3 regions of the Paenibacillus sp. HGF5 genome follow, and region 1 is predicted to be linked to each of the others. Evidence: riboswitches for the same ligand, from Rfam matches in the RefSeq annotation. Region 1 holds a riboswitch; each other region holds the start of a gene.
The links. A riboswitch is a leader RNA that binds a small molecule or an ion and turns the genes downstream of it on or off. The one in region 1 is predicted to bind thiamine pyrophosphate.
Positions count from the first base shown of each region.

Region 1 (3,272 bases):
TTATGGAGAGTACCACAACGGCTGCGAATAAGTATCTAATCTTCATGGCTCTTCCTTCTATGCGTATGTCTGTCGAAACCCGGCAGTCAGCAATTCCCCAACCATTCTCATTGAGATTGATTATCAATTGCGTTCTGATATGGATTATATCATTCTCATTCTCAGTCGACAAGTATAATTGAGAATGAAAATCATTTAATTTGTTCATCCAAGTATCATTTGTTCATGATTTGTTCATAATATGGAGTTTCGCCGAGATCAATTTTATATCGCTGAGGCTGAGCTGCTTAGATTCGGGGTTCCCGAAATACATACATATTGGAAGCTGATTTAATTCTCAGTAACCGGGTATAAAAAATATAAATTAACTTTCCTTCGAAGCGTTGACAATACCTCTAAGTTATATTAATATGCTAACATAATTATTATTTCTAACTAAACGTAAGTTAATGTGAAATGATAATTCAACGACAGCAATTCAACTCAACATGCATATTTGCTTGAATTAAAGGACATCTTTGTTATCAGGCTTATGCAAACATGATTACATCAGGAGGTTTTTTCAATGTCTAAAGATTTTTCAGCAGCACTTAAGCATCGTCGTTCCCATTATGCCATCAGCAAAGACCCGGTCATTTCCGACGAACGCATCCAGGAGATTGTTAATGAAGCCGTTAAATATACTCCGTCTTCTTTCAACTCCCAAAGCGCACGCGTCGTTGTACTGCTTGGCGAACAGCATGACAAACTGTGGAACCTGACCGAAGGCATTCTGAAAGAAGTTGTCGGAGACGAAGAGGCTTTCAAATCCACAGCTGAAAAAATGGGCGCATTCCGCGCTGGATACGGCACGGTTCTCTTCTTCGAGGACAATAACGTAGTTGCCGACCTGCAGCAAAAGTTCGCGCTGTATGCCGACAATTTCCCGGTTTGGTCGAACCAATCCAACGGCATGCTGCAATTCGTGGTATGGACGTCCCTCGAGGCAGAAGGCCTGGGCGCATCCCTCCAGCATTACAACCCGTTGATCGACGAGAAAGTGAAGTCCGAATGGAACATTCCGGAAAACTGGAAGCTGATCGCTCAAATGCCTTTCGGCAAACCGGTTGCAGATCCGGGCGAAAAAGAATTTGCGCCGCTTGAAGATCGCGTGAAGGTATACAAGTAAGCCGTAGCCGGCATAAGCCGCCTATCCAAGTCCAGAGGATTGGAGCAGGCGGCTTTTTTATGGTGCCCTGCCATTGAAAACCTGCCGCCAAAACGATACAATAACACAGGAAGCAGGCCTTTCGCCTTCTGATCTTCGGAAGTTCTTGGAGCCAGCTTGATTACCAACTGCATATTTGATGTTTGGCTGTACTAGGGGTGCCATGTGCTGAGAGACGGCGGGCTGCCGTTAACCCTTATCACCCGATCTAGATCATACTAGCGTGGGGAAGTGTAGCATTTATGTTTATTTTTTTGCGTAGGCATAACTGCACTTCTTCATGGGGTGCGGTTTTTTTGCGTGGACTTATACAATGGGGAGGAAAAAATTTATGAATGAGCTTGTATGCGGAACGAGCCGGATCGTGGGATGCCGGTTCTCGGTATTTCCCATGACGGATCGGTTCGTGGAAGTGATCACGGAGGCGCTTCGTTCCGTGGATTCGGAAAAGGTCTGGATCCAAACGGATGATGTAAGCACTTGTATTCGCGGACGTGCGGAGCATGTGTTTGATGTGACGAGAGCGATATTCGCTCATGCCGCGGCTAGCGGCGTGCACACGGTGTTTAACGGTACTTATTCTATCGGCTGCCCAGGCGATACGGATGCCGATGCGTATATGGACGAGGATTCGACCCGCTTAAACCACGATATCGGGGAACACGCCGATATCGAAACGGCCTGCCAATTCGCGCTTTACCCGATGGGTAGCGCCGATTACATGGATGTCATTTACGCAGAAGTGGATCGTGCGAAGGCAGCGGGCACATTCGGCGGAAGCGTTCATTACGCCAGCCGATTGGACGGGGCGTTGTCCCGGGTGTTCGGATCACTCGAAGACGCGTTCCAACATGCGATTCAATCCGACAGCAGCCATCTGGTCATGACCGCGGTGGTTTCGGCCCACAGCCCATCTCCCAAATCCAAAGCTTAAGGTCCTTTCCAACAGATAAAGGCCCGGCAAGCGCCGGGCCTTTATCGATTGCAGGCAAGAATATTGACGGTGTTTAAACCCAAGCACTCAAGATGATTACGAGCAGGATAAAGAGAACCAATATAGTTCCTACTGAATTGCCCCATGCGCCGCCGTATGCTCCGCTCATGAAGATCCCTCCTGGATTTAAAAGAATGACGTGAGTTAATCACGTTATTATCTTATTGCTTGTGGCGGGCGAGCGTCACGGCTAATGTACCCCCCTCTTTTTTTATGCAGGGCTTATTTATTCCTCATAACCGACCAGCAGCTTGCCTCCGTACGGGCTGAGCGCTTCCTCCGTCACTGCAATAAGGTCCGAAGGATCGTCCTCCCGATAAATCGCCAGAAGCGCTGCCTCCAGTCGATCCCCCATGGCTGGGCTATAGCCGTTGAACAAACGGAACAGCATCTTCCCTTCACCCGTCCACTCCCGGTTTGCCCTCAGCACGAATTCGCATAGAGTCGATGCTATTTTGTGTACCGTAAACCATTTTTCGCCTTCTCTGCGGGGACTTGTCAAGTCCAGCAAAAACTCGGTTAGCATGTAGCGGTATTCGGCAATATCGCTCGGCGACAAGGGCATGGGGCCGTAATTCAAATCACTCCGGGCATCCGCCCGAACCTCTTCTCCCTCAGGCAACGAACGCAGCACCGTACCTTCGGCGACCATCCGCTGTAAAGACGGATTCGCCGCCAGCACTCCCACGTCGAAATATTCGCGATAGGAGGATAAGGACAATATGAATATTTCCGCGATCCAGCCATGCGCTTCGATCGTCTTCCTGCTGAAGTCATGTCCGTCCCGTTCAATGACGATGATGTCCAGATCGGATTGTTCATTATATTCGCCACTGCTCGCGCTGCCGCCAAGTACGGCAAGCAAGCAGTCGGGATAATTTCGTTGCATGACGCGTATCGCTGCCTCCGTCGGTTCCAGTCTCATGGACGTTTCCTCCATTAATTCTCTCATCCGCCACAAAAAAGGGCTCAAAATATTAAATTCAACGAAAACCCCAAACGTACCTGAATCATATGGTAAATAAACGATTACCCGCATTGACGATGAAGGAAGAAGGGATAGATGAGATG
Region 1 is NZ_AEXS01000019.1:18,342-21,613, forward strand. It holds gene HMPREF9412_RS02805 (ABC transporter permease) at 1-46, opposite strand, end outside; gene HMPREF9412_RS02810 (nitroreductase family protein) at 566-1,168, shown strand; TPP riboswitch at 1,352-1,454, shown strand; gene HMPREF9412_RS02815 (YkoF family thiamine/hydroxymethylpyrimidine-binding protein) at 1,539-2,141, shown strand; gene HMPREF9412_RS31905 (hypothetical protein) at 2,215-2,310, opposite strand; gene HMPREF9412_RS02820 (nucleotidyltransferase domain-containing protein) at 2,428-3,126, opposite strand; gene HMPREF9412_RS02825 (class I SAM-dependent methyltransferase) at 3,270-3,272, shown strand, end outside.

Region 2 (3,272 bases), on a different contig from region 1:
CCATACGCCGGGATACCAGATGCCATACGCCTGAAGCTCGCGCGCATATTCGGCGAATATCGCTGCCGGCGGGCCATCGCCCAGAATGGCGCCATCCGGGGTGAACAGCACCACGCGGTCCACGTATTGAGCCATTTCTTCAATCCGGTGCTCCACGATAATCAGCGTACGCCCTTCCGATACGGCCTTCACCGCAGACCAGATTTGCTCCCTGCCTTCCGGGTCGAGCAGCGCGGACGGCTCATCAAGGAACAGCACCTCCGGCTCCAGCAGAAGGGCCGAAGCCAGCGAAAGCCTCTGCTTCATCCCCTGCGACAGATGACTGATCGGCATATGCAGCTCCTGAAGGTCAAGCCCTACCTCATGCAGGACGGCTTGCATTCGCTCCTTCATCTCGTCGCGGGGAACGCTGAGGTTCTCCAGCACGAAGGCCAGCTCTTCATCCACGTACGGCATGCAGAACTGGGTATCCGGATCTTGGAATACATATCCCCAAGAGCGAGGCACCAGCTGAGCTTCGCATTTCATCGGCACCTCCGTGGCGCGGGGAATCATCCCGCTAAGCACCTGAAGCAGCGTGGATTTGCCGCAGCCGCTCGGACCGAGCAGCAGCACCTTCTCCCCCCGGGCAGCCGAGAAGGACAAGTCCTTAAACATCAAACGCTCCTCGCCCGGATACTTCAGGCGCAATCCCTCCACGTGCACGGCCTGCTCCGTAACCGCCTCGGCGGTTGAAGCCGAAACCCAGCGGGCGGCGGTTTTAGACATGGCGCGGATCATCCAGTGCTTCGTAATCCTTCTTGGACGCGGGGCGCAGCAGCGATGTGACGCCCGTACGGTCGAGCGCTTTGGCCAGCAGCAGCATGAGCAAGCCGGCAATGACGGCGCCGCTGAGGATCCGCATGCCATACTTGGCCAGGAACATCCAGGTCTGCAGATCATCGGTATAGCTGTAATAGAAGTCCATCACCATCGAGCCGACCGCCGCGCCGGCCCCGGCAATCGCCACCGTCCACGCCGAGGTGCTCCGGTAACGGAACGCCGCGAATACCAATTCCGCGCCCAGCCCTTGAATGAGGCCGTACAGCAGCAGCGTCAGTCCCCAGCCGCTGCCGAACAGAACTTCCACGTGGGCCGCCGCCACCTCCGCGATGATAGCCACTCCCGGCTTGCGGATCAGCAGGTAAGCGAGCGTGGCCGCTGCGAACCACATGCCGTATAACAGTTCATCCGCTTCGAAGAACAGCGGTTTCAGCAGATTGTAAACCGATCCCCAGAAGTGATAAATGACGCCGAGCACAAGCGATACCAGCACCGTCACCAAAATATCGCTTAAACGCAGCCCTTTTCTAGGCTGTACCCCCAATTTCTCTCGCACTGACGTTCCCATAACAACACATTCCCCTCTCCACCGCTATTTTTGTATGAACACAACAAAAAACCGTCTGGAAAAACGCGCAGACGGAAAAATAGGCCCTATGTAGGCAGGGTCGGATATTCTCTACGCTGGCATTACCCAGTTCAGATTAACGGTCAACAGCGGATAGCAGCTGCAATCTCAGCCTGATTCACTCAAGCCCCCGTATTCCCTATTCGGTTTCATGTTAATCTTAAAATACACATTCGTTCCCCAATTAGCAAGAACCTTTTTTCAAAAATGGCTATTTATTGATTTCCGGCTCATTCTATGTCAATATCAGAGTGATTGGCTTTTCCACCAACGTTTTATTGCCGACACCTATGCACAAAGGAGAATGACATGGCTAAACAATTGCTGCGTCTGATGACCGAGCTGTCCTCCCGCAAGTGGCTGTCCCGCATTATGGGGCATTGTTCCCACAGCCGGCTGAGCCGTCATCTAATACCTGCATTTATACGAATCTACCAAATCCCGGCGCATGAAGCGGAGAAGGAGATCCACGAATACCGTTCGCTGAACGAATTCTTTTCCCGCCGGTTAAAAATAGGCCTGCGCGCCATAGACGACACCGCCGATGCCATGGTAAGCCCCGTCGATGCCACGATTTCGGCGATGTGCACCGTCAACGCCGGCACCATTCTCAGCGTCAAGGGACAGGATTATACCCTGAGCGAGCTGCTCGCCAAGTCACCGAGAATGGAGAATTACATCAACGGTTATGCATTCGTATTGTATTTAAGCCCGACCGACTATCATCGCATACATTCCCCGGTAACCGGCATTCAAGCGGAAAGCGAGCATTTGAAGGGCCGGGTATACCCCGTGAACGATTTTGCGATGACCCATATCCGGAACGTGCTCAGCCGCAACGAGCGTCTCATTACCTATATTGCCCATGAATTCGGCGAAGTTGCGGTCGTGAAGGTCGGAGCCATGAACGTAAGCAGCATCCGTTATGCCGACGAGAGCGTGAAGAAATACGACATCGGCGACGAACTTGCGTACTTTGAATTCGGCTCTACCGTCGTGCTTTTGACGGAGAACGGCACGTTTACTCCGCGCGGCGACTTGGAGCCGGGCTCCAAGGTGAAGATGGGGGAACTGCTTGGTTTGCTGCACCCTTCCACAGCCCGAAAAGGGTAATTCCTTTCTCCTTCCAAGCACCGCGCTACAAACTCCATGAAACATTCGACGGATGAATGATTAATGCCGGCCCAGCATGCGGTAGCTGCATGAATGTTTACCGCCTGCTCAGCAGCCGGTAAATGATCCGCTGAAACAGCCGATCCGGCAGCACGCCCTTGATCCGCGCGGTCATCCGCGTGCCTCGGGGCAGCGTATAGCGGAACCTGGGCTTGGACATAGACGCGATTCTTGCCACAAGCCTGGCTACCTCCTGTGGATCCCCGCTTCCCTTGGCCGTCCGCTCGGAATAGTCCAGCACGCCCTTCAGCAGAGCGTTGTAGGGTGATCCTTCCTTAACCTTTAACTCCCCAAAGCTCTTATTCCAGATCGGCGTGCCGTAGGCACCGGGCTGGACCAGCACGACATCAATGCCAAAGGGCATCAGTTCCATGGACAGGCTCTCGCCGAACCCCTCCAGCGCAAATTTGGACGCCGCATAGGGACCATAACCCGGAAAGCCGACCCTGCCGCTAATGCTGCTCATGAGAATGATTTTGGACCGTCCGGACTTGCGCAGCAGCGGGAGCATATGCTGCGTCACCGATACGGTCCCGAAGAAATTCGTCTCCATCTGCTTTCGCCAGCCGCCCAGCGGCACTTCCTCCACCATGCCGCCCACCGCCTCGCCGGCGTTGTTCACCAGCACGTCCAAGCGGCCGAACTTCTG
Region 2 is NZ_AEXS01000153.1:47,988-51,259, forward strand. It holds gene HMPREF9412_RS25060 (ABC transporter ATP-binding protein) at 1-768, opposite strand, end outside; gene HMPREF9412_RS25065 (ECF transporter S component) at 761-1,390, opposite strand; TPP riboswitch at 1,482-1,594, opposite strand; gene asd (archaetidylserine decarboxylase) at 1,760-2,563, shown strand; gene HMPREF9412_RS25075 (SDR family oxidoreductase) at 2,661-3,272, opposite strand, start outside.
Region 2: linked by a shared signal. The riboswitch ahead of HMPREF9412_RS25065 (ECF transporter S component) and the one ahead of HMPREF9412_RS02815 (YkoF family thiamine/hydroxymethylpyrimidine-binding protein) in region 1 are both predicted to bind thiamine pyrophosphate.

Region 3 (3,272 bases), on a different contig from region 1:
TCTGCATGTAATTCATCATGGTGCGGTCGGTACGCGCCAGTCCGTCCAGGGCGGCAACGGCTACGGGGAAGAAGCAGACCAGGGTAATCACGATAACCTTGGGCAGCATGCCGAAGCCGAACCAAATCATGAGGAGCGGGGCGAGAGCGATCGTCGGCACGTTCTGGCTAAGAATAAGAAGCGGATAAAGGGCAGTTTTGAGAAAAGGCACCAGATGCAGGGCCAACGAGATGACAAGGCCGATCGCCGTACCGATCATAAATCCGACCAGGGTTAATTGCAGCGTGGCTAGCGTATGCTGAAAAAGACCGGAGGCGCCGGTGGCGGCTTCATGCCCGATGGCCGTCGGCGCCGGCAAAATATACGGCTCTATATCGAATACCGATACCGCGGCCTGCCATACCGTCAAAAAGAAAAGGACCGCCGCAACGGGCGGCCAAACGGAGCTCCACCAGCCTTTTCTCATGGACGGTATTTCTCAGTCAGCTTATCCATGCTGATGCCGCCCGGATGGTGCGCGATTTTGACCTGGGATATGACGCTGGGACTTCCCGCTTTCACCAGCGCCTCATGCATGCGCTCAACGATCTTCAACAGCTCGGAAAGCTCTCCTTCCAAGGTGGTTTCGAGCGCATGGACCTCGTATTTCACGCCCGACTCCTGTATGACCCGGATCGCTTCATCCACATAAGGAATGCTGTCGCCTCCATCCGGCGTTCTGGGTATCACTTGTATGCTCAAGAGGGTGTTTGCCATCTAAACTCATCCTTTCATGCAAGCTATATTGTAATGGAAGAGAGGCAGCCTGCCATGGCAGGCCGTCTCTCTTCCAAATTAAATGCATCCTATGGTTTTTCCGGTAAAAATTCATTGGTGAAGGCGCTGTCCGCATCGAGCTCCTTCTCGAGCAGCTTGCGTTCAAACATCCAGTCTGCATACCCCGACCATACTTCGGCTTTCTGCTCGCCCCAGCGGGCAGCATCATCCTGATAGCGGGGACTCAGCCATTTCTGGCTGGCAAGAACCAGCTCGGCATCCAGCTCGGGAACGGCCTTCGTCAGCAGCGCAGCTGCATCCTCAGGATGTTGAATCGCGTAGTCGTATCCTTTTGAGGTCGCCCGCATGAATGCTTTGACAAGCTCCGGGTCCTCCTGGATCAGCTTCTCGTTCGTTACGATCACCGGCGTGTAATAGTCAAGCTGCTCGGAGTAGTCCTTCACATAGATCATGTCAAGCGGCTCGTTCCGGAGCTCGGCTTCGATACCGGTCCAGGCATAGAAGATCCAGGCAAAATCAATATCGCGTTTGACGGCCGTAAAATAATCGGCATCGCCCATGTTAACCATATTTACTTTGCTGACATCGGCACCGTCGATCTCCATGATGGATTTCATGACGGCTTCCTCAACAGGCGAGCCCCAGCCGCCGTAGGATTTCCCTTCAAAATCGCCAGCCTTGACGATCCCCTTGTCCTTGGGGGCGGCAAAGCCGGATGTATTATGCTGAATAATCGCCGCAATGGAGACGAGCGGCAGACCTTGGGTTCTGGCAAGCGTGACGCCTTCCTGGTAGCTGATGCCAAACGGCACCTTGCCGGATGCGACCAGCGTATCCGTTCCGCCGGCCCCCGGCTGGACGATCTGGACGTTAAGCCCTTCTTCCTCGTAATACCCGAGCTCCTTGGCCGCATACAGTCCGGTGTGGTTTGTGTTGGCCGACCAATCGAGCATCAGCTGTACATCGCGGAGCTTTTCGGCCGCCTGGCCGTCTGCGCCTTCGGTACCTGTGTTTTCGTTCTTTCCGCCTGTACCGCATCCCGCCGCAACCATCAGCAGGGCGCAAGCGAGAAGCAGTGCCATCCATTTTCCCCTCTTCATCGTATCTTCTCTCCTTTGAATTCTCTTCTCTTTCTATGACCTCGTTAACTCCACAAAAAAAGCGCCCCGAATGATATCAGGACGCATGACGGCGTAAGTGTATACCACGGCAAATCATAGCTGCCGCAAACATGGACTTCCTACGCTGGCATTACCCAGATCAGGTGTAAGGGTCAGTATCATCGGATACACTCTCAGCCGGCCAAATTCCAGCTCCCCCGGGATTTATGAAGTTTCGGACGTTACATCCGTTATTATAGTCCTAACGCAAAGACCTGTCTAGTTCGGAAGGGGATGCGAACGAGGCAGGTCTTCGTATTGGACATGGCTTGTGCAGTTGGAAGAATGAACCCCGTTAACCATTCACGGGATGAAGCAATTAATAGGATCCTGTTCGCCAGCGGTTAGCGCTGGAAGAACTCAATCCATTCTCCTTCGGGACCGTGCACGAAGAAATAGCGGTACCCGTTCGGAAGCGTTACGATTTCCTCGTCAAGATGAGGTACGTCCAGTCCCTGAACGCGCGCATATTCCGCTTCGATATTATCGGTGCTGACGGCAAAATGATGGACGGTGCCTTCTGCGGGAAGCGTGTCGCTGTAACCCTGAATAAGCTCGACTTCCGTTTCGTCGCTGCCGTTAAATCCGAGGAATGCCAGCTGGATGACGCCATTGGTATGGGTAAGGCGATCCTTCAGTTCAAGTCCTACGACGTTTGTGTAAAAAGCAATCGTGGCTTCAAGGTCCCGGACGACAATGCCGACATGATCCAATCGTTTCTGTGACAAGGCAAACACCCTTTCCGATTCATATGAGATATGACTGAAATATTATCACATAATTCCTATACGTCAAGTGGGTCTTGAGGACGACAATTTTTGGGTGCGCGATGGTTTAATAGAGTAGAATCGACGGTCTTTCTTTCATTTCCTCTTCTTTACTTTTAGGTGGGTAAAAAGTATCATGAGAACTATAACTATTAATTCAAAAGACCTAACAAACAAGCATTGAAGAAAGCTTGCCTTTTGGCCGAGGAGGAATGCTTATGAGTCCAACTCCAGCAGATCATCTGTGGATTCGACTCGCCGTCACATATGCATTCATTCAGATAATGACCGTTCTGTGGATGCCTGATGCTTTATTGCTTCAGCGTGTTCTAGTCATTATGGCTTCCGCTGCCGCTTCCGTCTATTTACTACGGATCAGTCGGCATTACGAGCCGCATCTTCGAAGGTTTTGGCTTATCGCAAGTGCCGGGCTGATGGCGGATGCCTCGGCTCGAATCATCGATGCTTGTTATTTTTTGCTGGGGAAAGAGAGCGCTTCCCGGACAATATTGACTCAATTATTCTGGGGATTCGAAATCATCCTGTTTGCAGGTTCACTCATTTATTT
Region 3 is NZ_AEXS01000144.1:3,039-6,310, reverse strand. It holds gene HMPREF9412_RS22785 (ABC transporter permease) at 1-466, opposite strand, end outside; gene HMPREF9412_RS22780 (MTH1187 family thiamine-binding protein) at 463-756, opposite strand; gene HMPREF9412_RS22775 (ABC transporter substrate-binding protein) at 846-1,877, opposite strand; TPP riboswitch at 1,998-2,107, opposite strand; gene HMPREF9412_RS22770 (VOC family protein) at 2,282-2,665, opposite strand; gene HMPREF9412_RS22765 (GGDEF domain-containing protein) at 2,923-3,272, shown strand, end outside.
Region 3: linked by a shared signal. The riboswitch ahead of HMPREF9412_RS22775 (ABC transporter substrate-binding protein) and the one ahead of HMPREF9412_RS02815 (YkoF family thiamine/hydroxymethylpyrimidine-binding protein) in region 1 are both predicted to bind thiamine pyrophosphate.